One region of the Sphingomonas sp. VDB2 genome, then DNA from elsewhere that is predicted to be linked to it. Evidence: riboswitches for the same ligand, from Rfam matches in the RefSeq annotation. Region 1 holds a riboswitch; each other region holds the start of a gene.
What was found. A riboswitch is a leader RNA that binds a small molecule or an ion and turns the genes downstream of it on or off. The one in region 1 is predicted to bind cobalamin.
Positions count from the first base shown of each region.

Region 1 (2,916 bases):
CGCGGACTGTCGGCCCAGTTCGCCTGTTCGACCCCCGCGAACACGGTCTGGAGGATCGGACAATCCGCGGTTTCGAGGACCGACGGCGTCCGCCTGTCGCCGGGCGAGGAAGCGGCGAAGGCGGTGGCGTTCAGAATGATGTCGGGCCGGATTTCAGCGATCAGGCTGCGCAGCCAGTCGATCGCGAACGGCTCGCGCAGCGCCCGCACATGGACGGCGACGACGTTCAGCCCGCGTCCCTTCAGCGCGGCGACGAGCGCATCGACGGCATCGAGCGTACCGGCGATCATCAGCGCGCGATAGAAGCAGAGGAGCGCGACGGGCTGTCCCGCGCGCCATCCTGTCCGCACATCGTCCAGCGTAGGCCGTTCCATACCCGCCAGATAGAGACCGGCGTCGGCGACCGGCACCGGATCGTCCGGCACGCCGATATCCGCGCCGATCAGCCGCGCGGCATGGCGCAGGAAGCCGACCGCATTGGCGACGCCGCCCTGCCGCAGATAGTCGCGGAGCCGTTCGCTGACCGCCACCGGCAGCGTCGCGGCGGCATCGAGCGACGGATCGGGTTCGCGCCCATCGGCGATCGCGGCGAACGCAATCCCCCTTTCGCGCGCCACCCGCGCGATCTCGTCGACGCCATAGGACCAGTAGGCCTTGCCCCCCAGCAGCACCACGCACACGAAACGCGCATGGGCGATCACCTTTTCGACGTAGAGATCGACCGAATAGGGATGCTTGAGCTGGAGCAGGTTGGCCAGCCGGATCGACGGCGCATCCTCACCCAGCAGGGCCGCCGCTTGGGCGAAACAGGCCAGCTCGCTGTCCGCCACGGTCAGGAACACGATCTCGCCCGGCGATTGATCGAGGTCGATCGCCTCCTCGCCATTGGAGACGGTTCCCGGCGTAGCGGCCAGCAAATGCATCAGGCGAAGGCCGCGCGAAGGGCGCTGTCGATGGCGGCCTGATTCAGCCCCTTCTGCCCGATCACCACCAGTTGTGACAGGCGCGACTCCTCCGCTTTCCAGGCGCGGTCGAAATAATGCTGGATGCGGGGACCGACCGCCTGGACGACCAACCGTGCCGGGCGCCCGGCGACGGCGACCATGCCCTTGATGCGCAGGATATCATGCGCCTCGATCAACGGGGCCATGGCCTGCACCAGCGCATCCACGCCCGCAATCTCGCCGCCGGTGACGACGAAGCTGTCGAAATCGTCATGGTCATGATCGGGGTCGCCGTCATGGTGCGATGGCCGCGCGTCGATATCCTCTTCCGCTTCGGCGAACAGGCCGAGCAGGACGCCGGCATCGATCGCGCCATGATCGGTCCGCACGATCTTCACCCCACTACGGATATCCTTGCCTATGTCGCCCTCGATCCGGGTCAGCGCGTCAGCATCGACCATGTCGGCCTTGTTGAGGATGACGAGGTCCGCGCAGGCGAGCTGGTCTTCGTATAGTTCCTCCAGCGGACTGTCATGGTCGAGCGAGGGGTCGGCCGCCCGCGCCAGCGCCAGCGCGGCTTCGTCGGCGGCGAAGCGCCCGGCGGCGACCGCATCGGCGTCGATCAGCGCCACGACGCCATCCACGGTCGCGCGGGTGCGGATTTCGGGCCACTGGAACGCCTTCACCAGCGGCTTGGGCAGCGCCAGGCCGGACGTTTCGATGATGATATGGTCTGGCGGATTGGCGCGGTCGAGCAGCTTGAGCATGGTCGGCAGGAAATCGTCGGCCACGGTGCAGCAGATGCAGCCATTGGCCAGTTCGACGATATCGTCCTCCGGGCACGCCTCGTCATTGCATCCGCGCAGCAGCGCGCCGTCCACGCCGACATCGCCGAACTCGTTGACGATCAGCGCCAGCCTGCGGCCCTTGGCATTGTGCAGCAGGTGCCGGATCAACGTCGTCTTGCCCGCCCCCAGAAAGCCTGTGATGACGGTGGTCGGGATCTTGCTCACGCTTCTTCTCCTTCAAGCGCCATGGGATTCATGCGCGCGAAGGGGCGATCGGCATCGCCGAGCCTGATAATGGCCATGTCTACCCCCGCTGCACCTGAGCGATATCTCGGGCGGGGGCGTGCCGGACGCGAACGAACGGTCGATGCGCGGCGACGAGCAGGCGCATGGAGCCCGTCAGCGCGCACCGATGCGGCCCCAGCCACATGGGTTCGTCGCTCAGACGGCGTTCACCGTGCCCCGGCCATCCCCTGGACCAAAGCAAGAGCGACCAGACGCCGGCAGGTCTCCTGGCTCGCGGGTCATCGCTTGATGCACGCCTTCCCAGGCCTCGCAGGATTTAGCGTCCGGCCCAGTGGCTGCTCCCCTGGAAAGGGAGCGATGTGCATCGCGCTCGCCGCTTACAGTTGCAGGGACAGCTGCGGATTTGGATGAGCGCCCTCGTCGAGGGACCGCCACCCGCACCGCCTTCCCATTTTAATCCCCTTGCGGGGAACCGGCGCGATCAGTCATCGAAGGGGGCTTGCGGCTCCCCGGATGCGGTCGGCGATACCGGCTGCCGGGGCCGTCCGCAAGCCCTCAGTGCGGTGCGATCGCCTGAAGCCGCCAGATGCGGTTGAAGGACAGGCGAACGGCGGATAGCGGCGCAATGTCGATGGCAGGCGTCGTCACGAGCGGAAAGCCCAGCGCGTGCGCCAGCGCGGCGCGGATCGTCATGGCATGGCTGATGGCGCAGACGCATCCGGGCGACTGCGCGATTCCGTCCAGCCAGCCGCCTACCCGCTGTCGCACCGATTCCATGGTCTCACCATCCGCGGTGCCCTGCGTCGGATCGGCGATCCAGTCGGACAGGGCGGCCGGTTCGGCGGCGAAAAGGTCGGCAAACGACCGGCCCGACCAGCGCCCGGCATCCATGTCCACCAACGCGACCTCGACCGAGGCGTCCAGCCCCATCGCCTGGG
Region 1 is NZ_CP159616.1:310,674-313,589, forward strand. It holds gene cobN (cobaltochelatase subunit CobN) at 1-923, opposite strand, end outside; gene cobW (cobalamin biosynthesis protein CobW) at 923-1,957, opposite strand; cobalamin riboswitch at 2,217-2,470, opposite strand; gene ABT375_RS19970 (histidine phosphatase family protein) at 2,534-2,916, opposite strand, start outside.

Region 2 (2,916 bases), on a different replicon from region 1:
GATGACGGACATGAGCGACGACACCCATGTCATGTCCACCACGGACCGGCTGGTCTATATGGCGCACCAGATCGCCCGCAACATGGCGATGATGGGCGAGGCGAAGGCGACGGAAGCGCTGGCCGAGCATCTGACCCGCTTCTGGGATCCGCGGATGAAGGCGCAGATCATCGCCATCGCGCAGGACCAGCCCGAGCGCCTGTCGCCGATGGTCGCCGCCGCCGTCGCGCGCATGGCGCAGGGCAGGCCGGCGCCCGCTGTCGATGCGGCGCAATTCAACGCGGTGGACGAGGCCGGGCATTGCGACGCCGGTTGAGCGGCACGCCGTCCATCGCTACGCCGTGATGATGGATGATGCCGCCGCCCGCCCGCTGACTTTCGATCGCCTGACCCCGGACGGCGGGACGCAGGCGATCGACCGCGCGCTGGCCGACGAGGTGCCGGTCGCGGTCGAATTTAACGGCATCGGCTATGCGGTGCTGATGGCGACGCCCACCGACATTGGCGACCTGGTGTTGGGCTTTGCGTTGGGCGAGCGGCTGATCGGGCCGGGCGACGCGGCGTTCGATGTCGATACCCATCGGACCGGACAGGGCATCGTCGCCCGCGCGACCTTGCCGCAGGACCGCACCGATGCCCTGCTGGAGCGGGTACGGCATCGCGCGTCCGAATCCTCCTGCGGCATATGCGGGATCGAGAATCTGGAGCAGGCGATCCGGCCGCTGCCGCGCGTGGCGACGACGTCGCGGGCGGACCGCGCCGCCATCTTTCGCGCGCTGGCGGCGCTGCACGATCACCAGCCGTTGAACGCGGCGACCGGCGCGGCCCATGCCGCGGCCTGGGTCGGGGCGGACGGGGCCGTCCGGCTGGCGCGCGAGGATGTCGGCCGGCACAATGCGTTCGACAAGCTGATCGGGGCGATGGCGCGGGCTGGCGCGGCCTGGGACGGCGGTTTTGCGCTGCTGTCGTCGCGCTGTTCCTATGAACTGGTGGAGAAGGCGGTGCTGAGCCAATGCCCGTTGCTCGTCACCATTTCCGCGCCGACCCGGCTGGCGGCGGCCCGCGCGGAAGAGGCCGGCTTGCCGCTGGTCGTGCTGGCGCGGCGGGACGCCATGTTGCTGCGGAGCAACAGGCCGTTGGCTTAAACCCGGTGCCGCTTGGCATCGCATCCGCTTTCCCTTAGAGCGCGCGGCGTGGGGGCGGCTTGGCTTCCCCTGCGAGATGATCGCGCCGGTGCCCGGCAACGGGCTTAATCGGGAATGCGGTGCGGGCGTGCGAGCGCCCAATTCCGTGGCTGTCCCTGCAACTGTAAGCGGATAGTGCGATGCATATGGTCGAAAGACCGGCCACTGGACCCATGTCCGGGAAGGCTATGCATCCGTGCTGCGACCCGCGAGCCAGGAGACCTGCCGGCGCTTGGTCGCTCTTGCTTTGGTCCAGGGGATGGCCGGGGCACGGTGGTTTTTCCGTCGAGCGACGCCATGCGGCCGGGGCCGCATCGGGTTGTGGACGGGATATGGCGCCATCCCTTGCTTCCGCCCGACCGCATTGCGGACGCCCCAGCCCAAGTCGCACCGGCGCCGGGGGGTATATATGTTGAAAACAGGCATTTCTCTGGTGGCGCTGATCGTGGCGACGCCGGTATGGGCGCAGGATGACGAGATCGTCGTCACCGCCACGGGCATTGCGCAGTCGCGCGACGAGGTCGGCCAGGCGATCACCGTGATCGACGCGGAGACGATCAAGACGCGGCAGGCGATCGATGTGGTCGATTTGCTGGCGACGACGCCGGGCGTGCGCTTCAACCGCAACGGATCGACCGGCGGCGTGACCGGCGTGTCGCTGCGCGGCGCGGAGACGACGCAGACTTTGGTGCTGATCGACGGGGTGAAGGTCAACGATCCCAGCGGCATCGGCGACGGCTATGATTTCGGCCCGCTGCTGACCGGCAATATCCAGCGGATCGAAATATTGCGCGGCTCCAACTCGGTGGTCCATGGCAGCCAGGCGATCGGTGGCGTGGTCAACCTGATGACCGGCGTGCCGGCCGAGGGCTTCGGCGCGAACGCATCGGTGGATTATGGCTATAGCGACACGCTGAGCGCCAAGGCGGACGTGTCGGGCACCAGCGGCATCGCCGCGGGCGGCGTAGGCGCGGCCTATTTCCGCACCGACGGCATTTCGTCGGCCGCAGGCGGTACGGAGCGCGACGGGACCGAGAATATCGCGACCAACGCCAGGCTGAAGCTCAACTTCACCGATATGCTGAGCCTGGACCTGCGCGGCTATTATATCCATGCCGACCTCGATTATGACAGCTTCTTCGGCGCACCCGCCGACAGCAGCGACGTCAGCAAGCTCGACCAATATGTCGGCTATGCGGGCCTCAATCTGGCGCTGCTGGATGGCAAGCTGACCAACCGCGCCGCCGTCACCTGGATGCGCAACGATCGCGACTATTATTTCGTGCGCGGCACCGACCCAGACTATGGCTATTCGGGCACCAACCTGCGCTTCGAATATGAAGGCGTCTACGCGCCGGTCGACCAGGCCAAGCTGCTGTTCGGCTATGAGCATGAGCGGCCGGATTATGATTTCTTCGGCTTCGGTTCGACCGCCAGCGCGAAGATCAACATCGACAGCGTCTATGGGCTGGCGATCGTCAAGCCCTTCACGGGTCTGGCCGTGACCGGTGGCGTGCGCCATGACGACCATAGCCAGTTTGGCGGCGCGACGACCTTCGGCGCGAACGCCAACTATTCGCCCAATGGCGGCGCGACCAATGTGCGGTTGAGCTATGGCGAAGGCTTCAAGGCGCCGTCGCTCTATCAACTGTACGACAGCTTTAGCGGCAATGCGGCGCTGCGCCCTGAACGGTCCAAAAGCTATGATGTCGGGTTCGACCAGAGCCTGGAC
Region 2 is NZ_CP159615.1:3,266,429-3,269,344, forward strand. It holds gene ABT375_RS16335 (formate dehydrogenase subunit delta) at 11-316, shown strand; gene fdhD (formate dehydrogenase accessory sulfurtransferase FdhD) at 345-1,145, shown strand; cobalamin riboswitch at 1,215-1,429, shown strand; gene ABT375_RS16345 (TonB-dependent receptor plug domain-containing protein) at 1,594-2,916, shown strand, end outside.
Region 2: linked by a shared signal. The riboswitch ahead of ABT375_RS16345 (TonB-dependent receptor plug domain-containing protein) and the one ahead of cobW (cobalamin biosynthesis protein CobW) in region 1 are both predicted to bind cobalamin.

Region 3 (2,916 bases), 420 kb from region 1:
GTCGCTACAACTGTCCAACTCGTCGTCGCGGAAGGCGCGATGGGCCTTTATGACGGCGCGCGGGCGCCGGGTCGTTCGGGCGCGTCGGCCGATGTGGCGCGGCTGCTGGGCTGGCCGATGCTGCTGGTCGTCGATGCCCGCGCAGCGGCGCAGACGGTGGCGGCAGTGGCGCATGGCTGCGCGACTTTTCCCGGCGCGCCGGCCATCGCCGGAGTGATCGCCAACAAGGTGGCCAGCACGCGCCATGTCCGCATGATCGAGGATGGGTTCGCGCGTATCGGCCTGCCGCTGCTGGGTGCGATGGCCACGGACGAGGGATTGGCCATGCCGTCCCGCCATCTGGGACTGGTGCAGGCTGGCGAAACGGAGGAACTGGAACGGCGAATCGACGCGATCGCAGGGCGGGTGACGGCGCAATGCGATCTGGATGCGATCCAGGCGGCGGCCGGCGCTACGACAGACGTGCCGGCGCAACCGCCCGGCATCCGGCCACCGGGGCAGCGGATCGCCGTCGCCAGGGACGCCGCCTTCAGCTTCTTCTATCCCCATATCGTACATTGGTGGCGGTCGGCCGGCGCGGAGCTGCGCTTCTTTTCTCCGCTGGCGGACGAATCGCCGCCCGCCGATTGCGATGCCTGCTGGCTGCCCGGCGGCTATCCCGAACTCCATGCTGCGCGGATCGCGGCCAATGGCCAGTTCCTGAACGGCCTGCGCGCCTTTGCGCAGAGCCGGCCGGTGCATGGCGAATGTGGCGGCTATATGGTGCTGGGCCGCACGCTGGAGGATGGCGACGGCGTCGTCCACCCGATGGCGGGCCTGTTGCCGATGGATACCAGTTTTGCGCGCAGGCGCCGAACATTGGGCTATCGCAGCGCGCGGCTGCGGCACGGCACCAGCTTCGCCTCTGTCGGGCAACTGTTGCTGGGTCATGAGTTCCATTATGCCAGCATCACCGCCAGCGAGGGCGAGCCGCTGGCCGACATGGCCGATGCGGAGGGGCAGGCCCTTCCTCCGGCGGGCCACCGCGCGGGCCAGGTGACCGGTGGCTTCTTCCACTTGATCGCCTGATCCAAGTCGATTAGGGCGGCTGCGCGTCAGGTTCCCCGCAAGGGGATCAAAAGGGAACGGGGTTAAAGACCCCGGCTGCCCCTGCAACTGTGAGCGGCGAGCCATCGAGGCACAAGCCATTGGAATCGATGATTCCGAGAAGGCGCTTCGAATACGGCATTGACCCGCAAGCCAGGAGACCTGCCTGTCGCGGTCGTTCTTCGTCCGGACAGGGTGTGCCGGTCGAACGAGGATATCCTCGCGCAACGACAAGCTGACCGTGCGGGTTCGCACGGTGGCGATGTCGTGCGCGCGTGCGCCCTGCATCGCCACCGCGTCGCGTCCGCCCGGTCCTGTCAACGACTGGGGGATTATGATGCATTGGATTTCAAAGAGCGGCCTTCTGCTTCTGGCGGGCCTGTCGACGCCGGCCTTGGCCGATGATGCGGGCGAGGTGATCGTGACCGCGCTGCGCCAGCCGCAGGCCATCGAACAGGTGGCGTCGAGCATAACCATCATCGACAAGCCGGCAATCGACGCCGCACAGGCGCTGGCGGTGTCCGACCTGCTGATCCGCACGCCGGGCGTCAGCTTCACCCGCAATGGCGGCTATGGCACGGCGACCTCGATCCGCATTCGCGGCGCGGAGGCCGACCAGACCGTGCTGGTCATCGACGGCGTGAAGCTGGCCGATCCGTCCTCGACCGGCGGCGGCTATAATTTCGCGACGCTGATGACCGGCGCCATCGACCGGATCGAGATATTGCGCGGTCCACAGTCGATCCTCTGGGGCAGCCAGGCGATCGGTGGCGTGGTGAACATCGTCACCGCACGGGCCGAACGCCCGATCGAAGGCAGCTTCGATATCGAGGCGGGATCGCGCGATACCGTCAGCGCCCGCGCTGCGCTGGGCGGCCGACAGGGCGCGATCGACTGGCAGGTCGCGGGCAGCCGCTTCACGACGGAGGGCATCTCGGCGATCAGCCCGCGCTTTGGCGCCAAGGAGAAGGACGGCTACACCAACGGCACGCTCAACGGGCGTCTGGGCGTCGCGCTGGCGCCGGGCGTGTCGATCGCTATGCGCGGCTATTATGCCAAGGGGCGCACCGACATCGACAGCGCCGGGGCCATTCCCGATAGTCCGGAATATTCGGAAGTGGAGGAATGGATCGGCTATGCCGGCCTGAACGCCGACCTGTTCGGCGGTGCGCTGCGCAATCGCCTGTCCTTCAGCCGCAGCGAGACGCTACGCGACAACGTCAACCCCGCCCGCAAACTGCGCCAGACCAGTTTCACCGCCAGAGGCGAGACGAAGCGCTACGAATATCAGGGCGTGCTCACCATCGCGCAGGGCTGGACCGCGACCTTCGGCGCGGAGCGCGAGGAGCAGCGGATGCGCACGGCTTCGCCTTCCGATAGTTTGGCTGCCTACGCCACGACCCGCGGGTCTGCTGATATCGACAGCCTCTATGCCCAACTGAGCGTCGAGCCGCTGGCCGGCCTGACCGTCAATGGTGGAGTGCGCTACGATCATCATTCGACCTTTGGCGGCAACACGGTCTTCGGCGCGGGCGCAGCCTGGGCGCTGGTCAAGGACCGCACGATCCTGCGGGCGAGCTATGGCGAGGGCTTCAAGGCGCCGACGCTCTACCAGCTCTACAGCGATTATGGGAACACCGCCCTGGTGCCTGAAAAGGCGCATGGCTGGGATGCCGGCATCGAACAGCATCTGTTCGACCATGCGCTGATCCTGTCGGCGACCTGGTTCGATCGCAGCACCGACAATCTCATCACCTATAATGGCTGTCCGACGACCAACCGGCCGCCGCTCTGCTATGCGCCGGGCACGACGGCACCGCGCTTTGGCTA
Region 3 is NZ_CP159616.1:730,261-733,176, reverse strand. It holds gene ABT375_RS21765 (cobyrinate a,c-diamide synthase) at 1-1,068, shown strand, start outside; cobalamin riboswitch at 1,080-1,271, shown strand; gene ABT375_RS21760 (TonB-dependent receptor plug domain-containing protein) at 1,421-2,916, shown strand, end outside.
Region 3: linked by a shared signal. The riboswitch ahead of ABT375_RS21760 (TonB-dependent receptor plug domain-containing protein) and the one ahead of cobW (cobalamin biosynthesis protein CobW) in region 1 are both predicted to bind cobalamin.